Regions from separate parts of the Streptomyces lunalinharesii genome, predicted to be linked through region 2. Evidence: riboswitches for the same ligand, from Rfam matches in the RefSeq annotation. Region 2 holds a riboswitch; each other region holds the start of a gene.
What was found. A riboswitch is a leader RNA that binds a small molecule or an ion and turns the genes downstream of it on or off. The one in region 2 is predicted to bind cobalamin.

Region 1 (7,367 bases), on a different contig from region 2:
ACGCGCAGGAGCTCTGCCGCAGCTGGGCCGAGGACTACGACTTCGGGTTCGCCGAGCGGCTGAACGCGTTCCCGCAGTACCGCGACACGATCGACGGGCTGGGCATCCACTTCCTGCACGTCCGCTCGCCGGAGCCGGACGCGTTCCCGCTCGTGCTCACGCACGGGTGGCCGGGTTCGGTACTCGAGTTCCTACAGGTCCTCGGCCCGCTGACCGACCCGCGCGCGCACGGCGGTGACCCGGCGGACGCGTTCCACGTGGTCGCGCCGTCGTTGCCCGGGTACGGCTGGAGTGACAAGCCCTCGACGACCGGGTGGGGCATCACGCGCACCGCGCGCGCCTGGGACACGTTGATGGTCTCGCTGGGTTACGCACGGTACGGCGCGCAGGGCGGTGACTGGGGTTCGGCGGTGTCCGGCGCGCTGGGCGAGGTGGCGCCCGAGCGGGTCGCCGGCGTGCACCTGAACCTGGGATCCGTGGCGGCGGGCACGTTCGACGACCCGACGCCCGCGGAGCTGGCGAATCTCGAGGCCGAGAAGGAGATGCAGCGCACCGGCCGGGGGTACTCGGCGATCCAGGCGACCCGACCGCAGACGCTCGGCTACGGCCTCACCGACTCCCCGGCGGGGCAGGCCGCCTGGATCGCCGAGAAGTTCTGGGCGTGGACGGACAACGACGGCCATCCCGAGGACGCGTTGTCGCGGCAGACGATCCTCGACGAGATCTCCGTCTATTGGTTCACCGCGTCGGCCACGTCGTCGGCGCGCCTGTACTGGGAGAGCTTCGCCAACTTCCGAGACAAGGTGACCGCGCCATCCGGGCTGTCGGTCTACCCGCGCGACATCACCCGCCCGTCGAGGCGGGAGGCCGAGCTGCGCTTCACCGACCTGCGCTGGTTCGAGGAGCTGCCGCATGGTGGCCACTTCGCCGCGCTGGAGCAGCCGGAGTCGCTGGTCAAGCAGGTGCGCGGGTTCTTCCGCCTGTTCCGCTGACGGTCCGTGCCATCCCCTGGGAAGCCCGCGCCCGGGGGATGCTGCGTCCAGGTCCCGGAAGGGGCGCAGGCACGTTCTCCCCGGGAACGCCAGAGGGCCCCCCGACGGTGTCGGAGGGCCCTCTCGGTACGGGCGGTGTCACTGTGGGGCGGGCACCGCCGCCCCGGGTGCGGCCGTCGCGGGCCGGGGGTGCAGCAGGCGTTCGGCGAGTTCGCCGAAGAGCAGCCCGAACGCGCCCCAGAGGGCGGTCTGGATGGCCAGGGCGCCCAGCCGGAACCGCCACAGCAGCGCGGCCGGGAAGTCCTTCGGCACCTCGTTGATGACCGGGAGGAAGGCGTACGCCAGCCCGACCGCCACGGCGAAGGCGGCCACCGCGACGACGGTCGCCCACCAGGTGCCCAGGCGGGGTGCGAGCCGCTTGCCCAGGAGGGTGGCGCCGATCGCCAGCAGCACGCTGAGCAGCATCATCAGGAAGTACAGGGTGGTGCGCTGGCCGATGGTGTCGGGGTCGCCGACGGACGGCGGGTTGGCCGGGTACTTCAGGAACGGCACGACGTAGACGGCGAGCAGCGCGCAGCCGGACAGCAGCAGGGCGGTGGCGCGCGGGCCGAAGCGGCCGACGCGGCCGAGGGCGAAGCAGAAGGCGAGCGCGGCGATGCCGCCGAAGGCCACCCCGTAGACCAGGACGCCGGTGGCGAGGCCGGCGGTGGACTGGAGGGAGCGGGAGACCACTTCCATTTCGTGCTCGTGGGAGTGGGCGTCCTCGAAGCTGATCGCGCTGTTGACGCTGGGTTCACCGAGGAGGTAGGCGACGACGAGGGCGAGCACGCCGGCGGCGAGGCCGGCGAGCATGCCCCGGACGAGGAGGTTTCTGACCGTTGCGGAGTTCATGGGTGTGCGGCGTCCCTCGCGTCAGTGGCAGGGGAAGCCGAGCAGGTGGCGGGCGTCGTGCACCCACTCGTGGACGTCCGTGCCGTTGAACACGGAGGTGGCGCCCTGTTCGGCGCCGACGAAGTACAGCAGGACGAGCATCAGGATGCCGAAGAAGACCGCCCAGGGCGCTATCGCCTTGAGCGGCAGCGGGGCGGGTACGGCGGTGGTGGCGGTCGGCTGGGCGACGGACTGCGCCATGGCAGGGCCCTCCTCTGGGAGTTCGCGTCCCATCTCGGTGGTGCATTGGACGGCGGCTGCGGGTCTGACTCGCGGACGCTCCCGGCGCGCGGGGGCGTCTCGTTCACAGTGGCGCGACCGTGCCGGATTCCCACCGGCTTCCGCCTCGCCGTCGTCGATATCGAGGAGACGGTACCGCGTGACAGGGGCATGGCCAAGACCGGGCCGCCGGTGGGTGCGCGGTTGTCGAGGCGGGCGGCGCGGCCCGTGGTCGTGCAGGTCAGTGGCGGGTGGCCGGCGGCGAGGCCGGCGTCCGCACGGGCCGCTGGCGTGGCTCGTCGGCGGGCGAGGGCGCCGCACGGCCCGCCCCGAGGTGAACAGCCGTGCCGCGGCGCCCTCTTGGCCCGCCCCGGGCGAGCACGAACCGGATGTCGCCCCTCCGGTACTGTGTCCGCATATTCACCATGTGTGAACACGGCGTCCGAATAGCGAACGTTCCCGTCGCTCACGCACCGTGTCGCCGCACACTCGTGGGCTCAATGATCGTCTCAAGCAACGAACGGGCACGCCCATGACTCGGAGTACCACCCGGTCACCCCAGGACTCCCCGCGGGCCGTGCAGGACCCTGCACCCCCGTTGTCCCACGGCCTCAAACAGCGCCACCTGTCGATGATCGCGCTCGGCGGCGTCATCGGCGCGGGACTCTTCGTGGGGTCCGGGGTCGGCATCGCCACCGCCGGACCGGCCATCGTCCTCCTCTTCGCGGCCACCGGCGCACTGGTCATGCTGATCATGCGGATGCTCGGGGAGATGTCCGCGGCCCGGCCGTCCACCGGCTCGTTCTCGGTGCACTCCGAGGCCGAACTCGGCTCCTGGGCGGGCACCACCTCGGGCTGGATGTACTGGCTGATGCTGTGCGCCGGCGTGGCCGCCGAGGCGACCGCGGCGGGCGCCATCATGCACTCCTGGGTGCCGTTCCTGCCGGCCTACGGCTGGGTCGCGGTCTTCATGGTGTTCTTCTGCGCCAGCAACCTGACCGCGGTCAAGAACTTCGGCGAGTTCGAGTTCTGGTTCTCCACCATCAAGGTCACCGTGATCGTGGCGTTCCTGGTGCTGGGCGTGCTCGGCATCCTCGGCGTGTTCGGGAACGCCCCCGGCACCGGCAACCTCACCGACCACGGCGGGTTCTTCCCGACCGGCGCCGCCGGCCTCGCCGCCGGGCTGCTGACCACCATCTCCGGGTTCGCCGGGCTGGAGACCGTCACCATCGCCGCGGCGGAGTCCGACAACCCGAGCCGCAACGTGGTCCGCGCGGTCCGCACCGCCGTCTGGCGCATCGCCGTCTTCTACATCGGCTCCATGGCCGTGGTGGTCACCCTGGTCCCGTGGAACGACCCGAAGGTCGCCACGGCCGGCCCCTACGTGACCGTGCTCGACCGGCTGGGCATCCCGGCGGCCGGCACGATCATGCAGGTCGTGGTGCTGGTGGCACTGCTCTCCGCGATGAACGCCAACATCTACGGCTCGTCCCGCATGGCGTACTCGCTGGTCACCCGGGGCCAGGGTCCGCGGATCCTGAGCAAGGTGACCCGCGGCGTGCCGGCCGCCGCGGTGGTGGCGTCCTGCCTGTTCGGCTTCGCGGCCGTCATCGCCGGCATCATCTGGCCGACCACGGTGTTCGCCTGGCTGCTGAACATCGCCGGCTGCTCGGTGCTGGTCGTCTGGACCATCGTCTGCCTCACCCAGCTGAAGATGCGCCGCCGCCTGGAGCGCGAGTCGCCCGAGCTGCTGCTGGTGCGGATGTGGGGCTTCCCGTACCTGACGTGGGTGGCGCTGGCGGCCATCCTCGGCGTCTTCGCGGTGATGGCCACCTCCTCGGACGGCCGTCACCAGCTCCTCGGCACCGCGGTCGTAGTGGCGGCGCTGATCGGCGCGGACCGCCTCAAGCACCGGCGCGACCTCCGTACCCCCCAGCCGTAGTCGCCACCGCGACCGGCACCGCAGCGGCCCGCCCCTGGACAGCCTCCACGGGCGGGCCGCCGCGCGTGCGGCGGGTGTCCGTACCGTCGGACGGCACCGCGGGGGTCGGGACGGGGCCCGTCGCCCCGCTCAGCCCGTGGTCACGGCGAAGAGCACCAGGAACGCCACCCAGCACAGCGCGACCAGCGCGGCGCCCGCCACCTCGGTGCGCCTGCGCCGCGCCCGGTCGGGCACCAGCCAGAAGGCGAGGACCCGGTTGATCAACGGCAGCAGCAGCCAGGTCAGGATGGCGACGCTCAGCACGTTCGAGAGGAACAGGCTGAGGTATCCGGGCACGCCGAGCGCGTCGAAGCGGGACCCCACGGTGAGGTTCAGGACCTGGACGGTGGGATAGAGCGCCAGGAGCACGCACATCGCCTGCTTCCAGTTGGGCGGTGCGCCCTCCTCCGCACGCGAGTCGAAACGGAACCAACTGCCGAACGCGGAACCGACCTTGCGGACGTCGTAGGAGACGAAGAAGGCGCGGCCCTCGTCGAGGAGTCGGGTGCGCGCGGCGGAGACGAGCCAGGCATCGAGGTGGCGGCGGTCGTCGAACCGGAAGACCGCAACCCACTTGCCCTGGACGCCCTGCACCGGGCGGAACAACTCCGACCCCATGAAGCCCGGGAAGGTCCGCTGGGCCGCCAGCACCCGGCCCTGCCACCGCACGAAGTCCCCTTCCTGGTCGGGGCGCACCTCGTGGGAGATCACCGCGGTCACGGAGTCCTGGACCGGGGCGCCGCCGACGAGGACCTCCTGCGCGGGCGGCTCCTCGAAGAGATCGCGCCCCTGCTCGATCAGGGCGCGGCGCGCCGCGGAGTCCAGCCAGGCCGACAGCTGGTCGAGGTGGGCGAACCGGAAGACGACGACCCATTCGTTCTCGGCCGCGGAGTCCGGTGGGTAGACCTCCGTCCCCTCGAACCCGGGGAACGTGCGCACCGTCTCGCTGGTGCGCTCCTGCCAGCGCCGGTAGTCGTCCTCCCGGCCCGCCCGGACCTTCTGCGCGACCACGACGGTCGCGACGTCGCTGCGGGAGCCACGGCTTGCAGGGCAACTCACCCTTACTAGACTAATCGACAAAGGGTTATAAGGTTACAAATCCCCTCTTCGCCTTGTGGAACCGTCGAGGTTCTTCCCGCTCGTCGGGGACCGGACGTGACGCACTGATCGGAGGCACCGGTCGTGGGGCACAGAGAATTCATGGCCGAGGCGGTCGCGTTGGCGACCGAATCCGTCCAAGAGGGTTGGGGCGGCCCGTTCGGTGCGGTGATCACCCGGGGCGACGAGATCATCGCACGCGGCCAGAACCGCGTGCTGCTGACGGCGGATCCGACCGCGCACGGCGAGGTGGAGGCCATCCGCAAGGCGGTCCAGTTCCTCAACCCCGAAGCGCCCACCGTCTCCGAGGAGCACCAGAACGCGTACACGTTGGCGTTGGTGCCCCGCCCGGAGGGTTCGCCGGACCGGCTGCCGGAGCGGGCGCGCATGCTCCAGGGCTGCTCGATCTACACCAGCGGCGCCCCCTGCCCGATGTGCATGAGCGCCATCTACTGGTCGCGGATCGACGCCGTGTACTTCAGCTGTGACTGGCAGGCCACCGAGGAGATCGGGTTCAGCGACGCCTTCCAGTACGAGGACTTCCGCAAGCCCCCGGGCGAACGGAGCATCAGCATCACCCAGGCGTACCCGGAGTTGGGCGCCCGCGCCTACCAGGCGTGGACCGACAAGCCGAACCGCCACCCGTACTGACCGCCTGCCCCGCCCCGCCTTCCCGCCGCCTGCCTGGGGGTTACCGGATGGACCTCGACACCGTCACCGCGGTCGTGGCGGCACCCACCCGCGCGGCCCAGGCGACCTGGCGGCCCGGCGATGCCTGGCTGGCGGGCGGCACCTGGCTGTTCTCCGAACCCCAACCCCACCTCCGCCGCCTCATCGACCTGCGGGGGTTCGACTGGCCGCCGTTCCGGTTCGACGCGGGCGGACTGGAGATCGCGGCCACCTGCACGCTGGCCCGACTCGGCCGGATCGACCCGCCGCCGGAGTGGGCGGCGGCCCCACTGATCGGTCAGTGCCGGCGGGCGCTGCTGGGTTCGTTCAAGGTCCGCAACGAGGCCACCGTGGGCGGCAACCTGTGCCTGTCGCTGCCCGCGGGCCCGATGATCTCGCTGGCCACGGCGCTCGACGGGGTCTGCACCCTCTGGCGGCCCGACGGCGGAGTGCGGCAGGTCGCCGCCCTCGACTTCGTCACCGGCCCGCAGCGCAACGTGCTGGCGCCCGGCGAACTACTGCGCGCGGTCACCCTGCCGGCCGCGGCACTGCGCTGCCGCACCGCCTTCCGGCGCAGCTCACTGACCCCGCACGGCCGTTCCGCGGCGCTGCTCATCGGCCGACGCTCACCCGACGACGGCGCGTTCACGCTGACCGTCACCGCCGCCACCGTCCGTCCGGTCCGCCTGGCCTTCCCCGGGTTGCCCGGGGCCGCGGAGCTGCTCACCGCGCTGGAACGGGCCGTTCCGCCGTGGCTCTACCACCACGACGTGCACGGCACCCCGGCCTGGCGGCGGCTCATGACCGTCCGGTTCGCCGAGGAGATCCGCTCCGAGTTGGCCTGGCGGCGACAGGAGGGAGCACGATGAGGTGCGAGGTCAACGGCCGGGTCTGCACCGGCGAACCACGGCCCGGGCAGTGCCTGCGCAGCTACCTGCGCGAGCTGGGCTGGTTCGGGGTGAAGACGGGCTGCGACGCCGGGGACTGCGGGGCGTGCACCGTGCACGTGGACGGCGAGCCGGTGCACAGCTGCCTCTTCCCCGCGTTCCGCGCCGCCGGGCGCCGGGTCACCACGGTCGAGGGGCTCGCCGGGGACACCGCTTTGCACCCGGTGCAACGGGACTTCCTCGCCGCGCAGGGATTCCAGTGCGGCTTCTGCACCGCGGGCCTGATCATGACGGTGGCCGCGCTCGATCCGGCGCAACGGCGGGACCTCCCCGAGGCGTTGAAGGGGAACCTGTGCCGGTGCACCGGGTACCGCGCGATCGAGGACGCCGTCCACGGGGTCGTCCGGGTCGACGACGATCCCGAAGGGGAGTCGGTGGGGCGGAACCTGCCGGCGCCGGCCGGCCCGCAGGTGGTGACGGGCACGGCCCGCTACACCCTGGACGTCGGCGTCGAGGGCCTGCTGCACGCGAAGTTGGTGCACGCGCCGCACGCGCACGCCCGGATCACCGCGATCGACACCGGCGCCGCGC
Region 2 (7,367 bases):
GACCAGCTGACCGCGGTCCTCGTCGGGTCGGCCGACCACCGCCGCCTCGGTGACGTCCGGGTGCCGCAGCAGGGCGTCTTCGACCTCGGGGCCGGCGACGTTGTACCCGGCCGAAATGATCATGTCGTCCGCGCGGGCCACGTAGTGGAAGTAGCCGTCCCGGTCCCGTACGTAGGTGTCGCCGGTGAGGTTCCAGCCGTCGCGGACGTAGCCGGTCTGGCGGGGGTCGGCCAGGTAGCGGCAGCCGGTCGGGCCGCGGACCGCGAGCAGCCCCGGTTCGCCGTCCGGCACCGGCCGGCCGTCCGCGCCCACCACGCGCGCCTCGAAGCCGGGCACCGGCAGTCCCGTCGTCCCCGGCCGGATCGCGTCGTCGGCGGCGGACAGGAAGATGTGCAACAGCTCGGTGGCGCCGATCCCGTTGATGATCCGCAGGCCGGTCGCCTCGTGCCAGGCCCGCCACGTCGCGGCCGGCAGGTTCTCGCCGGCCGACACGCAGCGGCGCAGCGAGCCCAGGTCGTGCCCGGCGAGCTTGGGCAGCATCGCCCGGTAGGCGGTCGGCGCGGTGAACAGCACCGAGATCCGGTGCGCCGCGACGTCGGCGAGCAGCCGCTCCGGCCCGTTCCAGTCGGCCAGGTACGTCGAGGCGCCGACCCGCAGTGGGAAGACCACCAGACCGCCGAGCCCGAAGGTGAAGCCGAGCGGCGGGCTGCCGGCGAACACGTCGTCCGGTCGCGGCCGCACCACCTGCGCGGAGAAGGTGTCCGCGATGGCCAGGACGTCGCGGTGGAAGTGCAGGCACCCTTTGGGGCGGCCGGTGGTGCCCGAGGTGAAGGCGATCAGCGCGACGTCGTCGGAGGCGGTCGGCACCGCTTCGTACGGCGCGCCGCCGGGCCGGGCGCACCGCGTCAGGTCGTCCGGGCCGTCCCCGCCGAACGTCGTGATGCGCAGCCCCGGGACGCCCGCCCGGACCAGGTCGCTGACCGCGTCCGCGGCGCACAGCGCGTGCCGGACCCGGGCGAGCCCGCAGATCGTGGCGAGTTCCTCCGGCCGGTGCGCCGCCAATACGGTCACCGCCACCGCGCCGGCCTTCATGACCGCGAGCCAGCAGGCGGCCAGCCAGGGGGTGGTGGGGCCGCGCAGCAGCACCCGGTTGCCCGGCACGACGCCCAACGGGCCGGTGAGGGCGTGGGCGATCGCGTCGACGCGGGCTTGCAACTCCCCGTAGGACCACGCCCGACCGTGCGCGTCGCGGACCGCGGGGCGGTTGGGGCCCAGTCGGGCGATGGTGGCGTCGAGGAGTTCGGCGCCGCAGTTCAACCGGTCCGGATAGCCCAGGTCGGTGAGGTGCGGCCACTGCTCCGGCGGTGGTAGCCGATCGCGCGCGAAGGTGTCGGTGTGGGCCGAGGACCGTAGCTCCATGCGGGGTGCGCCCCCTTGGGCCGGGTGGCCGCCGCGCGGCCGGGGAGGGGTGGTGGTCGGGTGCGGGGACCGGGGAGGACTGCCGTACGGATCCTCGTCAGCGTAACGTCTTCGTGACGGCAGTCAACAGACCGCGATATCCAGCCGCCGGGCCGTCGCCGTGCCCGGTCCGCCACCAGGGAGCCGCCTCGTGACCGCATTCGCACTGGGACCGGAGGAACAGCAGTGGTGCGCCGAGCTGCGCGCCCGGACCGCCGAACGGCTGCGCCCCCTCGCCGAGCAGGGGCGGGCGGGCCGGATCAACCGGCCCCTGGTCGCCGCCCTCGGCGAACTGGGCCTGCTCGCCCGGCTCTTCCCCGACGGCGGCAGCCCCAGGGCGCTGGACCTGTGCCTGCTGCGCGAATCGCTGGCGCAGGAGTGCACGGAGGCGGAGACCGCGCTGGCGCTCCAGGGACTGGGCACCTGCCCGATCCTGCAGTCCGGGACGGACGCCCAACGGGCCCGCTGGCTGCCGGAGGTGACGGCCGGCCGGGCCGTCGCGGCCTTCGCGCTGAGCGAGCCGGGCGCGGGCTCGGACGCCGCGGCGCTCGCCCTGGCCGCCACGCCCGACGGGCCCGGCCGTTGGCGGCTCACCGGCGAGAAGTGCTGGATCTCCAACGCCCCCGAGGCCGACTTCGCCACCGTCTTCGCCCGCACCGGCGGCGCCGACGGTGCCCGCGGCATCACCGCCTTCCTCGTCCCCGCCGACCGCCCGGGCCTGGGCGGCGAGCCGTTGGACATGCTCAGCCCGCACCCCATCGGCACCCTGGTCTTCGACGGCACGCCGGTGACCGAAGCGGACGTGCTGGGCGACGTGGGCGGCGGTTTCGGGGTGGCGATGCGCACCCTGAACCTCTTCCGGCCGAGCGTGGGCGCCTTCGCGGTCGGCATGGCGCAGGCCGCGTTGGACGCCGCGCTGGCGCACGCCGGGACGCGCACCGCGTTCGGCGGGCCGCTCAGGGAACTCCAGTCCGTCGGCCACCGACTGGCCGAGATGGCCACCCGCGTCGAGGCCGCCCGCCTCCTGGTCTACGCGGCCGCGGCCGCCTACGACCGCGGCGCCCCGGACATCGCCCGCCGCTCGGCCATGGCCAAGCTCCTGGCCACCGAGACCGCACAGGAGGTCGTCGACGCCGCCGTCCAGATCCACGGCGCCCGCGCGCTGCGCCGCGGCCACCTGCTGGAACACCTCTACCGCGAGGTCCGCGCACCGCGCATCTACGAGGGCGCCACGGAGGTCCAACGCTCCCTGATCGCCAAGGAGCTGTACCGCGAGGCCGGTCGTCAGCCGGTCTGAGGCGTCGCCGCGCACGATGTCGCGTCCGGCCCCGACCGGCCCCGGCGGCCCCGTCGTGGCCGGTGATCGGGCGGGGGCCGGTCGCCGCGCCGGCCTCGCGCCGGACCGCTCTCCGGCGCGTCCGATGCCGCCGACGGCCGTCGAGGGTGGACTTACTAGGACGTCCAACTATATCGTCGTGACCAAGGCCCGCGGTGCAGGGAAGCCGGTGCGATTCCGGCGCGGTCCCGCCACTGTGACCGGGGAATGCGCTCCCCGAACGAGACCGGCCACTGACGGAGAGTTCCGTCGGGAAGGCCGGGGAGCGCGTGCTGATCCGGGAGTCAGGATACCGGCCGCGGGATGTTCCGTGTTGTCCACGAGGATGGAGCAGACACGCATGGCACCGGCACGCACCCGCGCCCCCGACCGGCGCACCGTATGGGTGCCGCGCACCGACGTCTGACGGTCACCCGGCCCTGCGCATCCCGCGCTGCCCGCACGCGCCGCTTCCGGCGACCGTGCCGGGTCCGCGCGCCATCCCCGGATCGCACCTGACGGAGAGCAGGCATTCATGGTCCGTGAACTGGCACATTTCATCGGCGGCAAGCACACCCCGGGCGTCTCGGGGACCTACGGCGACGTGCACGATCCCAACACCGGCGCCGTCCAGGCCCGGGTGCCGCTCGCCGGCCGCGCCGAGACCGAGGCGGCGATCGCCGACGCCGCCGAGGCCCAGCGCGGGTGGGGCGAGTGGAACCCGCAGCGCCGCGCCCGGGTGCTGCTGAAGTTCCTCCAACTCGTCGAGGGGGAGCGGGAGTCGCTGGCCCGGATGCTGTCGTCCGAGCACGGCAAGACCGTCGCCGACGCCCACGGCGACCTCCAGCGCGGCCTGGACGTGGTGGAGTTCGCCGCGGGCATTCCCCATCTGCTCAAGGGCGAGTTCACCGACAACGCCGGCACCGGCATCGACGTGCACTCCCTGCGCAGCCCCATCGGCGTCACCGCCGGCATCACCCCGTTCAACTTCCCCGCGATGATCCCGCTGTGGCAGGCCGCCCCCGCCCTGGCCTGCGGCAACTCCTTCATCCTCAAGCCCTCCGAACGCGACCCCTCGGTGCCGCTGCGGCTCGCCGAACTCTTCCTGGAGGCGGGGCTGCCGCCGGGCGTCCTCAACGTCGTCAACGGCGGCAAGGAAGCGGTCGACACCCTGCTCACCGACCCCAGGGTCGGGGCCCTGGGCTTCGTCGGCTCCACCCCGATCGCGGCGCACCTCTACGCCACCGCCGCCGCGCACGGCAAACGGGCCCAGTGCTTCGGCGGCGCCAAGAACCACCTGATCGTGATGCCGGACGCCGACCTCGACCAGGCCGTCGACGCCCTGATCGGCGCGGGCTACGGCTCGGCGGGGGAGCGTTGCATGGCGATCTCCGTGGCCGTCCCCGTCGGCGAGGCCACCGCCGACGCCCTGGTGGAGCGGCTCAAGGAACGCATCGGGCAGCTGCGCATCGGCCGCAGCGACGACCCCCAGGCCGACTTCGGCCCGCTCGTCAGCCGCGAGGCCCTGGACCGGGTGCGGCGCTACGTCGACATCGGCGTCAACGAGGGCGCCGAACTCGTCGTGGACGGCCGCGGGTTCACCCTCGCCGGCCACGAGGACGGCTTCTTCGCCGGCCCCTCGCTCTTCGACCGCGTCGCCCCGCAGATGCGCGTCTACCGCGAGGAGATCTTCGGGCCCGTCCTGTGCGTCGTACGGGCCGCCGACTACGAGGAGGCGCTGCGGCTGCCCAGCGAGCACCCGTACGGCAACGGCGTGGCGCTCTTCACGCGGGACGGGGACACCGCCCGCGACTTCACCCGCCGGGTGAACACCGGCATGGTCGGCGTCAACGTGCCCATTCCGGTGCCGGTGGCCTACCACACCTTCGGCGGCTGGAAGCGTTCCGGCTACGGCGACCTGGGCCAGCACGGACCGGACGCGATCCGCTTCTACACCCGCACCAAGACCGTCACCTCGCGCTGGCCCTCCGGGACCAAGGAGGGCGCGAGCTTCACCCTCCCGACGATGGGCTGAGCGCCGTGACCACCACCTCGCTCACCGAGGACCAACTCGCCCTCGTCGAAGCCACGCTGGACTTCACCCAGGACCACCTCGTCCCGCACGCCGTCGCCTGGGACCAGGCCAAGCACTTCCCCGTCGACGTGCTGCGCAAGGCCGCGGGCCTGGGCCTGGGCGGCATCTACGTGCGCGAGGAACACGGCGGCAGCGGACTGGGCCGCACGGACGGGGTGCTGATCGTCGAGACCCTGGCGTCCGGCTGCCCGTCCATCGCCGGCTTCGTCTCGATCCACAACATGGTCGCCTGGCTGATCGACCACTACGGCGACGCCGCCCAACGCCGGCGCTGGCTGCCGCGCCTGTGCGCCATGGAGGACCTGGGCAGCTACTGCCTGACCGAACCGGGCGCCGGCTCGGACGCCGCCGCCCTGCGCACCCGCGCGGTGCGCGACGGCGACCACTACGTCCTCACCGGCGTCAAGCAGTTCATCTCGGGCGCCGGCGCCTCCCAGACGTACCTCGTCATGGCGCGCACCGGCGACGACGGCGCGCGCGGCGTCTCCGCCTTCCTCGTCGACAAGGACGACCCCGGCCTGTCGTTCGGCCCCGACGAGAAGAAGATGGGCTGGAACGCCCAGCCGACCCGCCAGGTGATCCTCGACGGGGTGCGGCTGCCCGCCGACCGGCTGCTCGGCCGCGAGGGCGAGGGCTTCCGCATCGCCATGAGCGGGTTGAACGGCGGCCGGCTCGGCATCGCCGCCTGCTCCCTCGGCGGCGCCCGCGCCGCACTGGACCGCAGCCTGGTCCACCTCGCCGACCGCGAGGCGTTCGGCGGGCGCCTGCTGGACGCACAGGCACTGCAGTTCCGGCTCGCCGACATGGCGACCGAACTCACCGCCGCCCGCGCCCTGGTCCACCAGGCCGCCCACGCCCTGGACCGCGGCGACCCGCAGGCGCCGCAACTCTGCGCGATGGCGAAGCGGTTCGCCACCGACACCGGCTACACGGTCGCCGACCGGGCCCTGCAACTGCACGGCGGCTACGGCTACCTCAGCGACTACGGCATCGAGAAGATCGTCCGTGACCTGCGAGTCCACCAGATCCTGGAAGGAACCAACGAGATCATGCGCGTGATCGTCGCCCGCGGCCTGACGGAGGCCCTGCGGTGACCGACTCCGACGAGCCCGTCCTCCTGACCGAGGAGGGCCGCACCGCCCGCATCACCCTCAACCGGCCCCGCGCCCTCAACGCCCTCACCCACCCCATGGTCGAACGCATCGACGCCGCGCTGCGTGCCTGGGAGACGGACCCCGCCGTGGCGGCCGTGGTCCTCACGGGTGCCGGGGACCGCGGCCTGTGCGCCGGCGGTGACATCCGCTCCATCTATGAGGACGCCCGCGCCCGGGGCACCGCCTCGGCGGCCTTCTGGCGCGCCGAGTACCGGCTGAACGCCCGCATCGCGCGCTACCCCAAGCCCTACGTCGCCGTCATGGACGGGATCGTGATGGGCGGCGGGGTCGGCCTCTCCGCCCACGGCAACGTCCGCCTCGTCACCGAGCGTTCGAAGATCGCCATGCCCGAGACCGGCATCGGCTTCGTCCCGGACGTCGGCGGCACCTACCTGCTGGGACTGGCCCCCGGCGAACTCGGCACCCACCTCGCGCTCACCGGCACCGCGATCGGCGCCGCCGACGCCCTGCTGTGCGGCCTCGCCGACCACTTCGTCCCCGCGGACCGCCTGCCCGACCTGCTCGCCGACCTCACCACCACCGAGGTCTGGGACGCGCTGGAACGCCACGTGCGCCAGCCGCCCGGCGGCGAACTCGCCCGGCAGCGCGCCTGGATCGACTCCTGCTACCGCGCGGACACCGTGGAGGAGATCGTCGAGGCGCTGCGCGCCCACCCCGCGCCGGAGGCCGCACGGGCCGCCGAGACCCTGTCCGGGAAGTCGCCCACCGCCCTGAAGGTCACCCTCGCCGCGGTGCGCCGCGCCCGGCGCCTCGGGCCCCTGGAACGCGTACTGGAGCAGGAGTACCGGATCTCCTGCGCCGCCCTGTCCTCGCCCGACCTGGTCGAGGGCATCCGGGCCCAGGTCATCGACAAGGACCGGGCCCCGAAGTGGTCACCGGGCACGCTGGCCGAGGTCGGCGCGGCGGACGTCGAGCGGTTCTTCGCCTCCCCCGAACCGCCCTGCCCCGCCGCGTCCTTCGGACCCGCCCCCCGCGCGACGGCACAGGAGGTGCCCTGGTGAACGGCCCGTCCCGCACCATCGGCTTCATCGGCCTCGGCCACATGGGCGGCCCGATGGCCGCCAACCTCGTCAAGGCCGGCCACCGCGTCCTCGGATTCGACCTGGTGCCCGAACTCCTCGCCACCGCCACGGGGAACGGGGTCGAGGCGGCCGGTTCGGCCACGGCGGCCGTGACCGCGGCGGACGTGGTGCTCACCATGCTGCCCGCGGGCCGGCACGTCCTGGGCCTGTACCAGGACGGCGGGCTGCTGGCCGCCGCCCGCCCCGGCACGCTGTTCGTCGACTGCTCCACCATCGACGTCGCCGACGCCCGCACCGCCCAC
Region 3 (7,367 bases), on a different contig from region 2:
GCGACCGACGCTGCCAACCAAGTGTGGGCTCCGGCAACGGCGTGCTGAACGCGTGCAACGACGAACTCACCGTGGACGTGTGGGAGGTCGCGCGGAGGCGGGCCATGGTGGCTGACCGAGACGGTCAGGTCCTGGGGTTCACGACTCTTGAGGGAGGGCCGCCCACAGGCGTGCTGGGCATGATGTTCGTCGAGCCCGAGGCCATCACGGCTGGTCATCACCATCCAGCGCTGAGTCAGTCGTGGGGCGAAGGAGAGGGGTGCGCCCGTCCGTCGCGGTGGGCAGGCTACGGGCGGGCGCTGAGCCGGCGCATTGTGGGTGCGGTTGTCGGCGGTCAGTCGTACCATTCGCCCCATGGCGACCACTTGCGTCCCCGACGCCACCGCCGAGGCCAACGCGCGGATCCGTGCGTTCATGGCCGCCCGTGCCGGGCGCGCGCTCCGGCCCGAGGAGCAGGCCGAGTACGAGCAACTGCTCACCGCCTGGGCCGACTCCCGCCACCCGCGGTCGACTCCGAGCTGAACGACGAAGGGCGAAGCCGACCTCCGAAGGAACGTCGGTACGGCCGTTGGCGTCGAGGGTGATTGCGGGCTCCCGTTCGGCGGTGCGGGGGAAGTTGGCGCCCGTGTACGGCAGTTCGGGGGTGGCCGGTGGTGTTCAGTGCGCCGTGGTCCGGGGTGGGAGTGGGAGTGCCGCGGCCTGCGAGTATGCGAGCGGATCGGTGAGAACGTCGGAGGGGGCAGGCATCACATGGCGCAGCAAGGGGCGGCCGTCGCGGTGGAGTGCATGGACGGATCGGCCGCCGTGCGGGCCGAGTTCGGGTTCAGGCTGATCTATGCCGAGGCGTTCGCCGCGCCTCCGTACGGCGAGACCGCGGACGACGTCGCCGCCGCCTTCCGTCGTTTCCCCGCCCAGGCCCGCAAGCCCGGATTCCGCGCTGCCTTGGCGCGTGGTGAGGACGGCGAGCCGGTCGGCATGGCGTACGGGCACCGGCTCGCCGCCGACACGGGCTGGTGGGACGAACTGACCGGGCCGGTGCCCGAGGACGTGCGGCGGGAGGACGGACACCGCACCTTCGGGCTGATGGAACTCGCCGTGCGCGGACCGTGGCGCGGGCAGGGCGTCGCGCGGCGTCTGCACGCGACGCTGCTCGACGGCGTGCAGGCCGAGCGGGTGCTGCTGAACGTCCACCCGGGCAGCGAAGCGGCGTCGGCTGCCTACCGGGCGTGGGGATACCGCAAGGTCGGCGAGGCGCGGCCGTGGGGCACGGGCGCCGACCTCCACGACGTGATGCTGCTCGACCTGGGCGGGCCCCGGGGCGGGTCGGCGAACCGCAGGGGTGGCGTGGGGTAGTGGGGGAGCCGGCCGTGATCGGTCTCGGTGTCGGCGGGCGTACCGGTGTTCTTTGAGGGTGGCGAGTCCCGTGGGTTTTGGGAACTGAAGCCTGTTCAGGGGGAGTTCGCGGGTTCGGAGGGTGGCGCGGCTTCGGTGGGGCGATCGCGCTCGACGGTGAGATCGGTGCGCGCGCGCCCGGTCTCACGGGTCTGCTGAAGGCCCGGGGCCGGCACCTCGTCCGCGTCCCCCCGGGCCGGGGCCGGCGGCGGTTTCGCCGGTTTCTCGCTGGTCCGCTGGCCGGTTGATCAGTGCGGCGGGGCGCTGTGGTGTGCAGCGGCCGCTTTCCTCGGCCTCCGATCCGTACCGATCGGGGGCCTTTGGTGTTTCTGGGGGGATGTGTAGGGTGGGAATGACTTGAACTTTCAAGTAAATTGTTGAGGAGTGCTCGACCAACGGCTCGATCGGCCGGTTCGTCGCGCGGTGCAGTGGATGCGTCGCGCGGTGCGGTCGCTCCGGCGCGCGATGCAGAGGAATGAGTTTTTGTCATGACAATCCCCCACAGCATGTCCGGTCCCGATCGGCTCGGCGGCGCGGTGCGGAACGCCCCCTCCCCGCACGGCTACGCCGTCGGCCTGCTCCTGCTGCGGCTGGTCCTCGGGCTGACCATGGCGGCCCACGGCACCCAGAAGCTGTTCGGCTGGTTCGGCGGTCCGGGGCTCGACGGGACCGGCAAGTTCTTCGAGGCGAGCGGCTACCCGTCGGGCAAGGTCATGGCGGTGTGCGCCGGGCTCACCGAGACGCTGGGCGGGCTCGGGCTGGTGATCGGCCTGCTGACGCCGCTCGCCGGCGCGGCGGTGGTCGGCACGATGATCAACGCGTTGGCGGTGAAGTGGGGCGGCGGCTTCTTCGCGCCCGAGGGCGTGGAGTACGAGCTGCTGCTCGCCACCGGCGCGGCCGCGCTGGCGCTGACCGGGCCCGGCCGCTACGCCGTCGACCGCTTCCTGCCGGGCCTGCGCGCACACCGGCTGGCCTACGGGGCGGGGGCGCTGGTGCTGAGCGTGGTGCTCGCGGCGATCACGCTGCTGATCCGGAAGTGACGCGGGGTGCTGCCGGGGCGCGGGCGCGGTCTGGGCCGCGGCGGCGGGCAACGGCGGGGGAACGGCGGGGGAGTGACGTGCGGCGTGACGGAAGAGTGGAGGCGTGATGGCGGTTCGGCGGCTCAACCATGCGGTGTTGTACATCCGTGAGGTGGCACGGTCGGTGGCGTTCTACACCGAGGTGCTGGGGTTCACGGTGGACGTGGAGATTCCGGGGCGGGCGGCCTTCCTGAGCGCGCCCGGTTCGGACAACGACCACGATCTGGGCCTGTTCGCGGTGGGGCCCGATGCGCCCGGCCCGGAGAGCGGCCGGATCGGGCTCTACCACCTGGCCTGGGAGGTCGGGACGCTCGGTGACCTCGCGGCGATCGCGGCGCGGCTGCGGGAGCGGGGCGCGCTGGTCGGCGCCAGCGATCACCTGGTCTCGAAGTCGCTCTACGCCCGGGACCCGGACGGCAACGAGTTCGAGGTGATGTGGCGGGTGCCCCGGGCGGACTGGCCGGGGGCGGACGAGGCGGACCGGCTGCGGCCCCTCGACCTGGCGGCGGCGCTTCAGCGCTGGGGCCCGGACCTGCTGACCGGCGCGGCGGCCGGCTCGGCCACCTGAGGCGCGGCCCGCACGGACACCGACCGCGTGGTGCGACCGTCCCCTACGGGCAGTGGGGACGGCCGCACCACGCGGTCGTGGTGTTCGGTGTTCTTCCGGTGCGGGGCCGGGACTAGGGGGCGTCGGACCCCTGCGTGCCGGGCGCCGGCAGGGCGTCCGCGGTGGCCGGTGCGTCCTGGGAGCGGGCGGTCCAGCGCTTCTCGACGCCGCCCAGTCGCCAGTACACCAGCGCCGCCGCCCACACCACGACGAACAGGCCGACGATGAGGAAGCCCACGTTGTTCAGGTCGAGCGAGGCGATGCCGCCCGTCAGCGGGTCGTCGAGGCCGAGCTTGTCGTGCAGGACGGTCACCAGCTCGATGGTGCCGATGAGGAACGCGACCGCGATCGACAGCCCGGTGATGGTGAGGTTGTAGTAGACCTTGCGCACCGGGTTGGCGAACGCCCACTGGTACGCGAAGTTCATGAAGGTGCCGTCGAGGGTGTCGAACAGGCTCATCCCGGCGGCGAACAGCAGCGGCAGGCAGAGGATCGCGTACCAGGGCAGGCCCGCCGCGGCGCCGCTGCCCGCCATCACCATCAGCGTCACCTCGGTCGCGGTGTCGAAGCCGAGCCCGAAGAGGAAGCCCAGCGGGTACATCTGGCCGGGGCGGCTGATGGACTTGGTGAGCCGGCCCAGGACGCGGTTCATGAACCCGCGGGAATCCAGCTGCGCTTCCAGCTCCTGCTCGTCGTACGTGCCCGTGCGCATCGCCCGGAACACCTTCAGGATGCCGAGCAGGGCGACCAGGTTGAGGGCGGCGATCAGGTAGAGGAAGGTACCGGACACGGTCGTGCCCAGGAGGCCGAGCGTCTGGTGCGCCCGGGAGCCGTCGTTCATCAGCGTGCCGGCGAGTTGGGCGCCGCCCGCCACCAGCGCGGCCATCGCGACCACCACGCTGGAGTGGCCGAGGGCGAACCAGAAGCCCACCGAGACGGGCCGTTTGCCGTCGGCCATCAGCTTGCGGGTGGTGTTGTCGATCGCCGCGATGTGGTCGGCGTCGAAGGCGTGCCGCATGCCCAGGGTGTAGGCGGTGATGCCGAGCCCGGCACCGAACACCTGGCTGCCGACGGTGTAGTGGCCCGGCACGACCAGGAGGAAGAGCACACCGAAGGCGACGACGTGCAGGGCGGCGATCACGGCCATCAGTCCCGCGGTGCGGACCGTGTCGCGACGTTGCCAGCGGAACGACCCGGGGGATCCGGGTATGCCGAGGACGGGGGAGTTGCGGGACGAAGGGAAGTCGTCCGGGGTATCAGTGGACAGGGCCATCCGGCCATCACGCTCCAGCACCTCGTGGATGATTTCGTGAGATGCCGTGGCCGGTCTCCTGGCTTACGGGTGCCCGCGTCCGCCCCGCCTTCCCGGCCGCAGGCTGCGGTCAGTGGCGCCGTGCGCGCACTGGGCGCGCACGCAGAGGGGCGGAAACTCCCCGATCACAGTGGCGAGGGCCGCGCCGGCTTCGGACACGAGGTCCAGCACCGGTCTTCCCGAACACCACGGCCCGGTCACTGTAGCGGGCACCCGTGAGAACCGGCCACGCGCGGTGGCCGGTGCGGGCCGTCACCGGGTGCCGGCGGCTCGGATCACAGGGCCAGGGCGGAGAGGAACGCGTGCAGTTCGTGGTCGAAGAGCGGGGTGTTCTCCAAGTTGACCATGTGACCTGCGGCCGGTACCCGTATCCGGCGGGCGCCGGGGACCGCCAGCGCTATGGCGTGGGCGTTCGCCGAGATGTCGGAGGAGTCGAGGTCGCCGTCGAGGACGGTGGTCGGCACCCGGATCTCGCCCAGGCGGTCGAAGGCGCCGACCTCCAGGGGCATGCCCGCGCCCGCGCCGTCGGCGTGCACCTCGACATTGGCGGACGCGGAGGCGCGCATCCGCTCCCGGAAGCCCGAGTGCACGCCGGACGGGGCGCGGTGCGGCCCGTCCACCCACATCCGCAGGAAGTGCTCCACGAACCGCTCGACGCCGTCCTGTTCGTCGAGCGCGGCGACCTGCTCCCGGATGTGCTCCAGCAGGAAGGGGTCGGTGAAGGCGCGACCGCTGATGCCGGGGGAGGCGAGGAAGAGGGCCGTGACCCGGTCGGGGTGGGCGAGCGCGGTGTCCAGCGCCACCCGGGCGCCGTGCGAGAGGCCGACGAGGACGGCGCGCGGTATGTCGAGCGCGTCCAGCAGGGCCACCAGGTCGTCGTGGTTGGCCCAGTCTCCGGTCACCGTGGAGGACAGGCCGTGGCCGCGGAAGTCGTAGCGGACCACCCGCAGCCCGGAGTTGACCAGCCAGGCGAACTGCTCGTCCCACATGCGCTGGTCGAGCATCCCGTCGTGCAGGAGCACCACCGCGGGCCCGGAGCCGGCCGTCTCGTAGAACAGCTCGCCGTCGTCGACCGGCACGGTGTCGTTGTCGATCTCGGACCAGGCCTGGAAGTCGTGCGTCATTCTGCGGGCCGTTCTGTGCGCGTCGGGCGGTCGGTCGGACGGGTGGGCGCCGCTGGTCCGTGGCCGGTTCGAGGCGGTATGGGGACGTGTGCGGTGACCGGTGCGGCGGTGTCCCGCTCATCGGGATCGCCGCTTTCCTCCGGTGGAACGCGCGAGCCGTCCGCCAAGTGCCGGAATTCCTCACCGATCCGGTCCAGCACCCGCAGCGCCGTGCGGACCTCCCCGGCCGACAGGTCGGCGAGCCCGCGGCGGAGTTCCCCCGCCTCGGCCTCCTGGACCCCGCGCATCATCGCCGTGCCCTCGTCGGTGAGCCGGATCAGCGACGAGCGGCGGTGCGCGGGGTTGGCGGTCGTCACGACCAGGCCCAGCTCCGCCGCGTGGTTCACCCAGCGCTGTACCGGCTGGCGGTCCAGGTCGAGGGAGCGCGCCAACTGCGGCACGGTGCGCGGGCCGTGGGTGCGCAGCGCGTCGAGGAGGGTGCGCTCGCCGGCGGTCAGACCGGTGCCGTCCAGCGTGCGCTCCGCCGCGCGCACGATCGTCCGCTGGAGCGGCCGCAGCCGCCGGATGACGTCGTACAGCAGCTCCTCGGCGATCCCCGCGTCCCCCTGCGCGACCCCGATTTCCTGAGCTGCTTCGGCGGCTTTGGAGACTTCGACTGCTTCGACTTCTTCGGATTCCTCGGCGGCGCCTGCTACGGCCGCCGGGGAATCCGCTGCGTCGTCCGCTGCGTCGTCCCGCCCGAGGTCCCGCCCCGCGTCCCGCCCCATGGTCCCCTCCATGTGCCGTTCCCCCACCCCGTGATGACATCCATGCTGTCATGATGGCATCCGTGATGTCATTTCGGAAGGGGTGTTGAGGGGCCGTCGCGGGCGGGTGAAGTGCCGTGCGGCGGGGCGGAGTCGGGCGGGGTCAGTCGTCCAGTGGGGGCGGCGCCTCGTCGGTGGTGAAGGAGACGACGAGGTCGGCGCGGGGGCGGGTGGCCGCCACCAGGCGGGCGTTGGCCTCGTCGGAGGTGCGGACGAAGTCCTCGGCGTCGACCCGCAGGCGGCCGTACCGCTCGTGCCGGTCGATCAGCCGGCTCACCCGCTCCTGGGCGTCCAGTTCGACGTACCACGCCTCGTCGAGCAGTTCGCGGATGCCCGCCCAGGGGTCGGAGTGCAGCAGGAGGTAGTTGCCCTCGGTGATGACGAGCGGGATGTGCGGCGCCACCGGGATGCTGCCGGCGACCGGCTCCTCGATGCGGCGGTCGAAGGCCGGCGCGTAGACGGGCGTGCCTGGTTCCGGGGAGCGCAGCCGGGCCAGCAGGGCCGCGTAGCCGGCCGGGTCGAAGGTGTCCGGCGCGCCCTTGCGGTCCGTGCGGTCCAGGCGGCGCAACTCCGCCTCGGCGAGGTGGAAGCCGTCCATCGGCACGAGCACGGCCTGGCCGGTCAGCTCCGCCGCCAGTCGGACGGCGAGGGTGGACTTTCCGGCGCCCGGCGGCCCGGCTATGCCGAGCAGCCGGCGTCGGCCGGGCGTCGCCGAAGCGGCGAGCCGGCGGGCCCGGGCCACGAGGTCGTCGAGGTTCATGATGGGTCCATCGTGCCTGATGGGCGGGGGTGCTCGCCGGGTGGTCGGGAAGGCCGGGCGGCCGGCGTCCGATTCCGCCCGGTGTGCGGCCGGCGGCATCTTCGGCGTGTCCCCCTTCGTCTCCCGGCCCGCCCCACGGAGTCGGCCGCACACCGACACCGAACGCGGTCGCGGCCGCGCGCCGGACGCCGCGGGGGAGGGATGCCGGGTGCGGGCCGCCGGGGAACAACGGCGGGCGGAAGTGGCGGAGTTCGGGCGGGGCCGGGCCCGGTTGCGCGGGAGGGGGC
Region 4 (7,367 bases), on a different contig from region 2:
ATGCGGCCGGTCTTGGCGGGGGCGTCGACGAGCTTGTTCCAGTCGGTGGCCCGCCAGTCGCCGTCGTCCTCGACGCTGAGCTTCTTCCCGGTCGCGTCGTAGGAGAGCAACGCCCAGTTGTCGTTCGGCGTGCCCTTGTCGTCGCTCCAGCCCACCAGCGGCCACTGGGCGAAGTCGGTGTCGTTCTTCACCAGGATGTCGGTGAAGTTCTTGAACCAGGCTTGTTCCTTGGCGTCGGTGGAGCCGCGTCCGGCGGCGCCGAACTCGCTCACCCACACTGGAGCGGTGAAGTGCCTGCCTTCCTCGGTGACGAACAGCCCCTCGTCGTTCACCACCCGAGCGAGCTGGTCCGGGGTGAAGTCCTCGTAGCGCGGATCGCCGGTTGCTCCCGGGCCACTGGCGGCGCCGGTGTTGGCCGGGCCGGTGTAGCCGTAGAAGTGCACCGCGTAGACCAGCTTGTTCGAGTCGATCAGGGTGTGGGAGAGGGTGCGGACCGGTTTGAGGTCCGGGCGCTGGTGGGGGAAGGGGGCGGCGGGGATGCCCTGCCAGTTGATGCCCTCCATGATGATCAGCATGTCGGGGTCGGCCTGGAGGATCTCGTTCCCGGCCTGCTCGAAGGCGGTGTACTCGTCGTGCTCGTCGCCCCAGCCCCAGTTGGCGTCGTCCCACGTGTCGCGGCGGACCTCGTTGCGCAGGTCGGCACCGACCACGCGCTTGTTGTCCTGGTAGCGCTTGGCCATGAACACCCAGTCGTCGATCCACTGTCGGGTCGACTGCCCGCTGTTCCAGCGCTCGTTGCCGTCCAGGCCGCAGCAGAAGCGGTAGCTGGTGGTGTGGTTGTTGAGGATCACCGCGAAGCCGTCGGAGGTCAGCGCCGCGATGACGGCGTCGAACACCTCCAGCGGCGTCTTCCCCTTGAGCTGCGGGTTGGCCGCGACCGCGGCGTCCGGTACCACGGTCTTGTCGTGCACCAGCGCGTTGGCGAACGGCAGCCGGATGCTGTTGATGCCGAGGCCGTGGAAGTCGGCCATGAGCCGGCCGATCGGGGTGCGGTCCAGGCCGAGGGGGATGTTGTTGGACTTCTGGTGCGCCTGATGGTTCGCCACGTCGTTGACGTCGCCGCTTCCCCCGTACGTCCCCTGAGCACCGGCCCAGTTACCGGATCGGAGTTTGAAGCGGTCGCCGTCGGCATCGACGACGTACCGGCCCCGGGTGCTGAGCGGTCCGGTCCACGAGGTCGCCAGCTCGTCGCCCGTCAACGCGACGGGAGCCGAGGTGGGAACGGTGTCCGGAGCGGTGACGGTGTACGGAGCGGCCACAGCTTCGGGGACTGCCGCCGCTCCGGGGACGGCCACGGCCAGCAGCGCGGCGGCGGCGAGCAACGCGGGTATGCCACGCGTGACGGATCTGACGGTCCTCACGAAGCCCTCCGGGGGTGGTGGTGGGGGGTACGGGCACTGCGAGGTGCGCTCCACCGCCCCTTCCTGGAGCGGCAGTTGGCGGATCACCGTACACCGCGACCCGGTCGCCCGGCACCACCCGAGCCGGTGGCTTCGGCCACGAGGGCCTTGGCCGGCGGCTCGCCCCGGCGAGACACGGCACACCCCGGTGAGACACGGCACACCTCGCACCAACCGTTCGCGGAGTGAGGGGCGTCGCGCGGCCTCCGCACGTCGAGAACTCCAACTCGACGTCCGATATCCGCCGGACCCGGCCGCCTGCGGTGAGCACCCTGGGCCACATGGTCAACGCGTTTGAAGGGCTCATCGATCGGTTCCTCGGGGCCAGCGCCGAGTTCGAGCGGAAGCTGCGAGCAGTGCGACCCGAGCAGTGGTCCCGGCCAACTCCCTGCACCGAGTGGAACGTTCGGCAGTTGGTCAACCACATGACGCGCGGGAACCTCAACTACGTGAGTCTGCTGCACGGCGGCACCGCCGCCGACTTCCTGCGGCTGCGGGACGCCGACGCGTTGGGCACGGACCCATCGGGGGCGTACGCCCGGTCCGTACGAGAGTGCGCCCGGGCGTTCGGGGAGACCGGTGCACGCCAACGGATTCTGGACTACCCCCTGGGCCCGGTGACCGGCCAGCAGGCACTTGCCGTGCGGATCGCGGACAGCACCGTCCACACATGGGATCTCGCACGGGCCGTCCACCTGGACGACACCCTCGACCGCAGTCTCGTGGCGTGGATCGACGAGCATCTTGACGAGATCTACGCGGGCCTGGCGGAAACACCCACCGCTGTCGAGACGACCCACCGGTTCTTCGCCGCCCCCGAGGGCGCGCTCGCTCGCCACGCATCCCCACAGACACGACTGCTCCACCGCATGGGAAGGACGCCGGCGCGAGGTGACTGAGTCCGTGTGGTCATGAGCCGGCCCACGGGCAGGTGTGTTCCACCGGGTGGGACCGAGCATGTGATGCGGGACTGGGGGAGGGCGCTGGTGCGGGCAGCTGCGGGTCGACGCTCCAGCTGATCCCTCTCGGGCCAGGCGAAGCGGCCGGCGGCACGTGGGACCCGCGCCCCCGGGGGGATCAATTCCAGACAAGCCACGATATGCCGGCCCGTCAGGTGGGGGTGTGGCGACGCTCACATCGAATGCGCGGGAACTCCCGTCATCAGCGGCCCGACTCCTGCTGTGGACCGCAGAGGTCGGTCGATGACGTCCCGGAGGAGAAGCGCCCGCCATGGCCGAAAGTCGCAGCGCGTCAGTCGCAGCGGACGAAGTATCCGTACCACCTGACGGTGCCGGCGCCGGTGCCGGCGCCGGGACCGATCCGGCAATCGCGGGCGAAGCCTCCTGCGCCGGAGGCGAGACGGCCACCAAGACGACCACCGCACCGGGAGTCTGGAGCGGCCTGCGTCCGCTGCTGCTGCGGCTGCACTTCTACGCGGGCATCCTCGTCGGGCCCTTCCTGCTCGTCGCCGCGGTGACCGGACTGATGTACACGGCGACTCCGCAACTGGAGTCGGTGCTCTACAAGCACGAGTTGGCGGTCACGCCGCGGGGAGAAGCGGATTCGCTGGCCAGTCAGGTGGCCGCTGCCCGGCGGGCGGTGCCCGACGGCACGGTCGTGTCGGTCAGTCCCGGGCCCGGCCGCACGGACAGCACACGGGTCGTCTTCGACAAGCCCGGACTGCCGGACGGCGACACCCTGACCGCGTTCGTCGACCCGTACGACACCAAGGTGCTCGGCACGCTGCGGACCTCGGGCCAGTGGCTGCCGGTCCGTGCCTGGTTGGACAGCCTGCACCGGACCCTGCACCTGGGCGACTTCGGCCGCAACTACAGTGAACTGGCCGCCAGTTGGCTGTGGGTCGAGGTGCTGGGTGGGCTCGCCCTGTGGCTCGGGGCGCCCCGCACCCGGCAGCGGCTGCGCCGGGTTCTGCTGCCGCGCGGTGGTGCCAAGGGGCGGCGCCGCACGCTGTCCTGGCACGGGGTGGTCGGCCTGTGGGCCTCGATCGGCCTGCTGGGCCTGTCCGCCACCGGCATGACCTGGTCGCAGCACGCCGGAGCCAGCATCGGCGCGCTCCAGGACGCGCTCGGCGGCAGCACCCCGGCCGTGTCCACGGCCCATCCGTCGGGCGGCCACGGCACGCACGCGACCACCGGCGCGAAGGACGTCGGCATCGACGCGGTGGCCGCCGCCGCGCACGACGCCGGGTTGCGGGGACTGCTCGTCATCACACCGCCCACCGCAAGCGGATCGGCGTACGTCGTCAAGGAGAACACCCGTTCCTGGCCGGAGCGTCAGGACTCGGTGGCCGTCGATCCCGCCACGGGCGAGGTGACCGCGAAACTGAAGTTCGCCGACTACCCCGTCCTGGCCAAGCTGACCCGCTGGGGCATCGACGCCCACATGGGTCTGCTGTTCGGCCTGGCCAACCAGATCGCCCTGGCCCTGCTCGCCGTCGGCCTGATCGCCATGGTCCTCTGGGGGTACCGGATGTGGTGGCTGCGCCGGCCCACCCGCTCGGGCGGTCCCTCCTTCGGGCGGGCACCCGCGCGCGGTGCCTGGCGCCGGATACCCGGAGCGGTCCTGGCGCCGGCCGTGGTCGTGATCGCCGTGGTCGGCTACTTCCTCCCGCTGTTCGGACTGCCCCTACTGGCCTTCCTCATCGTGGACTTGACGGTCGATGCCGTGCGTCGGCGACGCCTCGGGGCGGCCGCGTGATCGCCGCGACCGGCTTGCGCTGGCTGCTCAGCGCGCTCTTCGCCCTCCCCGCGCTCTACGGCCTGTGGTCGGGCCTGGCCCCCGGCAAGCCCGCAACCCACCGGGTGGACCACCTGCTGCACGCCGCCATGGGACTGGCGATGATCGCGATGGTGTGGCCGTGGGGCATGGACCTGCCGGCGGGGCCGCAAGTCGTGCTCTTCGTCGCGGGTGCCCTGTGGTTCGCCGGCGCGGCCCTGTTCCGCGCCGACGCCTCGCACCGGGCGAAGGCGTCCTTGGCCGCCCTGCCGCACGTCGTGATGATGGGCGCGATGGCGTGGATGGTCGCCGCGATGGACCCCTCCGGCATGACGGCCACCGGGGGTGGGGGAGCCATGGCCGACATGCCCGGAATGGACATGTCGGCATCCGTCGGCGCCGCGACGATGCACCTCACCGGCACGGGCCAGCGCCTGGCCGCCGTTCTGCTCGCCGTAGTCCTGGCGGTAGTGGCCCTGCGCTGGTTGGCCCATGCCTTCGACGTGGCGCGATCCGGCCGCGCGGACGGTTCGGAGGCGGCCGTACGCCACGTCGGCGGTGCGCTCGATCCGGCCTGCCATGCGGCCATGGGCCTGGGCATGGCGGTGATGTTCGCCCTCATGGCGTGACCGGGCGACGACCCGGTGGAACGCAGGGCGGCAGGGCGGCAGGGCGGCAGACGGTAGGACGGACCGCGAGGCGGCAGGACGGCCGGGCGGCACGGCGGCAGTGGAGCGCAGGCGACGGCTGCCCCCCGCCCCGTCCCGGTCTCCTCCCCGCCACGCTGCCGGACCAGCCGGACCAGCCGGACCAGCCGGAGTCCGGACGTCGGCGCGGAGGTCCCCTTGAACTGGCCTCCCCGACCGCCTCGTTGAGCGATATGCGCACTTCGACCACTTCGTGAGTCGTGAGGTGCACAGCTGGCTCAAAGGTGCGCCCTCTTGTGCGCGCACGCGCCCCCTGGTTGCACAGCTTACGCAACTGCGCAAGGTTGTCGAGGGGCGATTACCGGCCTACCGTTTTTGCCGCCGTGGTGTTCGGGAAGACCGGTGCGGAACCGGAGCGGCCCTCGCCACTGTGATCGGGAAGTCCTCTTACCACTCCCGCCCAGAACGGCGGGCGCCACTGGGCATCACGTGCCCGGGAAGGCGGGTGCGCGGACGCTTGACCCGTAAGCCAGGAGACCGGCCACGGCACCGCATGACGACCCATCCACGAGGTGCTGGAGAGGCTGCCTGATATGCCCCTGCTGGAAAACTCCCCGAAGCCGCACTCCGCCGGATCCACCCTCCCGCCGCATTGGCAGCGCTCGGACTGGATACGCACGGGGGTCCTGTTCGCGGCGATCGCCGCCCTGCACGTGGTGGCCTTCGCCATCCTGGTCACCCTGGTCGCGCCGCACCACTACACCGTCGGCAAGCAGGTCTTCGGCGTCGGACTCGGCATCACCGCATACACGTTGGGCATGCGGCACGCGTTCGACGCGGACCACATCGCCGCCATCGACAACACCACCCGCAAACTCATGGCCGACGGCCAACGCCCCATCTCCGTGGGCTTCTGGTTCGCCCTCGGTCACTCCTCCCTCGTACTGGCACTGGCCGGTCTCATCGCCGCCGGCGCGAAGGTCGCCGGCACCCTCGTCGACGAGAACTCAGGCACCCGCTTCACCCTCGGCGTCATCGGCACCAGCCTCTCGGGCACGTTCCTGTACCTCATCGCCGCCCTCAACCTGGTTGCACTGGCCGGCATCCACCGGGTCTTCAAGGCCATGCGCGCCGGGCAGTTCGACGAGCACGAGTTGGAGAAGCACCTCGCCAACCGCGGGTTCATGAACCGGATCCTGGGCCGCCTGACCAGGTCCATCAAGCGCCCCGGGCAGATGTACCCGGTCGGCGTGCTGTTCGGCCTGGGATTCGACACCGCCACTGAGGTGGCCTTGATGGTCATGGCCGGATCCGGCGCCGCCGCGGGCCTGCCCTGGTACGCGATCCTCTGCCTGCCCCTGCTGTTCGCGGCGGGAATGAGCCTGTTCGACACCCTCGACGGCACCTTCATGAACTTCGCCTACAACTGGGCCTTCGCCAACCCCGTGCGCAAGGTCTACTACAACCTCACCATCACCGGGCTGTCCATCGCGGTCGCCTTCGTCATCGGCACCATCGAACTCGTCGGCGTCCTGCACGACGACCTCGGCTGGCGGGACGGCGTCACCGACTGGGTCTCCGCCCTCGACCTCAACAACGTCGGCTACTTCATCGTCGGCCTGTTCGTCGTCGTCTGGGCCTGCGCCCTGACCTACTGGCGCCTGGCCAAGGTCGAACACCGCTGGAGCGCCAAGTCCACCGGAACGAACTGAACACCACGGCAGGCACCTGGCTCCTGCATCGGGCTCCGGCAGTGCGTCCGGGGCCCGATGCGGTTCGGCAACAGGCCACGGCCCGGCGGCGCGCCGGGCGGCTGCCGTCGGGCCGCTCAGTCGAGTTCGCTCCGGTGACGTCGGAGCAGCGCCGCGACCGCACGGCGCAGGCAGCCGGACGCGTCCGGGGCGACGCCGGACTCCTCGTCGATGTGGAGGGAACACCCGTCCTCGGCCCCGTCCTGGGACCGGGCATCGCCGTTCGGCGCCTGGCAGCACCTGTTCGCGGGATCGCTCACCAGCTGCGCGAGTTCGTCGAAGAACCGCCGGTCGTGTTTGACCTGTTGGGCGAGTACGCGGAGGCGTGCGCTCTGACCACCGACCTGGCGCCGACTGGCCAACAGCTGTTCGTACTCCTCCAGAGGCAGCGCGACGGCCGTACGGCCGCCGAGCGTGATCCGGCGTGGCGGGCGATGCCTGGCCACTACGTTCCTCCGTTCGTCGCCTCGCCCCTGGGCTTCGGGCGGTGCACACCAAGACGGTGACCGTCGCGATGCCTTGCGCAGGGGAACGTGCTCGCCGGCGCCACCACCCTCACTCCCCTCCGTCCTCGACGTCCGTGTCGACGATGCGGAGCAGGTAGGTGTCCATGATCCAGCCGTGTCGGGCCCGTGCCTCGCTGCGCAACTGCCTGATCCGGTCGGCGACTTCGTGCACCGGACCGGCGACGAGGAGTTCGTCGGGGGTACCGAGGTAGGCGCCCCAGTAGATCCAGACGTCGTCCGCCTCGAACTGGGTGAACGCTTCGCCGG

Region 1: linked by a shared signal. The riboswitch ahead of ABD385_RS38645 (CbtB domain-containing protein) and the one ahead of ABD385_RS30570 (CoA-acylating methylmalonate-semialdehyde dehydrogenase) in region 2 are both predicted to bind cobalamin.
Region 3: linked by a shared signal. The riboswitch ahead of nicT (Nickel transporter NicT) and the one ahead of ABD385_RS30570 (CoA-acylating methylmalonate-semialdehyde dehydrogenase) in region 2 are both predicted to bind cobalamin.
Region 4: linked by a shared signal. The riboswitch ahead of nicT (Nickel transporter NicT) and the one ahead of ABD385_RS30570 (CoA-acylating methylmalonate-semialdehyde dehydrogenase) in region 2 are both predicted to bind cobalamin.

The regions. Positions count from the first base shown of each region.
Region 1 covers NZ_BAAARK010000060.1:5,236-12,602, reverse strand. Annotated here, with positions in the region: gene ABD385_RS38655 (epoxide hydrolase family protein) at 1-992, shown strand, start outside; gene ABD385_RS38650 (CbtA family protein) at 1,131-1,883, opposite strand; gene ABD385_RS38645 (CbtB domain-containing protein) at 1,905-2,123, opposite strand; cobalamin riboswitch at 2,180-2,317, opposite strand; gene ABD385_RS38640 (amino acid permease) at 2,674-4,083, shown strand; gene ABD385_RS38635 (antibiotic biosynthesis monooxygenase) at 4,213-5,181, opposite strand; gene ABD385_RS38630 (nucleoside deaminase) at 5,323-5,871, shown strand; gene ABD385_RS38625 (FAD binding domain-containing protein) at 5,919-6,758, shown strand; gene ABD385_RS38620 (molybdopterin-dependent oxidoreductase) at 6,755-7,367, shown strand, end outside.
Region 2 covers NZ_BAAARK010000027.1:62,253-69,619, reverse strand. Annotated here, with positions in the region: gene ABD385_RS30580 (AMP-binding protein) at 1-1,419, opposite strand, end outside; gene ABD385_RS30575 (acyl-CoA dehydrogenase family protein) at 1,610-2,755, shown strand; cobalamin riboswitch at 2,931-3,109, shown strand; gene ABD385_RS30570 (CoA-acylating methylmalonate-semialdehyde dehydrogenase) at 3,309-4,808, shown strand; gene ABD385_RS30565 (acyl-CoA dehydrogenase family protein) at 4,814-5,962, shown strand; gene ABD385_RS30560 (enoyl-CoA hydratase/isomerase family protein) at 5,959-7,044, shown strand; gene mmsB (3-hydroxyisobutyrate dehydrogenase) at 7,086-7,367, shown strand, end outside.
Region 3 covers NZ_BAAARK010000022.1:78,230-85,596, forward strand. Annotated here, with positions in the region: gene ABD385_RS28115 (hypothetical protein) at 355-522, shown strand; gene ABD385_RS28120 (GNAT family N-acetyltransferase) at 751-1,353, shown strand; gene ABD385_RS28125 (DoxX family protein) at 1,899-2,432, shown strand; gene ABD385_RS28130 (VOC family protein) at 2,539-3,039, shown strand; gene nicT (Nickel transporter NicT) at 3,152-4,351, opposite strand; cobalamin riboswitch at 4,383-4,596, opposite strand; gene ABD385_RS28140 (alpha/beta fold hydrolase) at 4,666-5,514, opposite strand; gene ABD385_RS28145 (MarR family winged helix-turn-helix transcriptional regulator) at 5,511-6,293, opposite strand; gene ABD385_RS28150 (nucleoside/nucleotide kinase family protein) at 6,424-7,080, opposite strand.
Region 4 covers NZ_BAAARK010000006.1:306,328-313,694, reverse strand. Annotated here, with positions in the region: gene ABD385_RS12795 (glycoside hydrolase family 5 protein) at 1-1,421, opposite strand, end outside; gene ABD385_RS12790 (TIGR03086 family metal-binding protein) at 1,742-2,359, shown strand; gene ABD385_RS12785 (PepSY-associated TM helix domain-containing protein) at 2,691-4,178, shown strand; gene ABD385_RS12780 (DUF5134 domain-containing protein) at 4,175-4,825, shown strand; cobalamin riboswitch at 5,211-5,403, shown strand; gene nicT (Nickel transporter NicT) at 5,437-6,555, shown strand; gene ABD385_RS12770 (hypothetical protein) at 6,672-7,040, opposite strand; partial or broken gene cobF (precorrin-6A synthase (deacetylating)) at 7,150-7,367, opposite strand, start outside.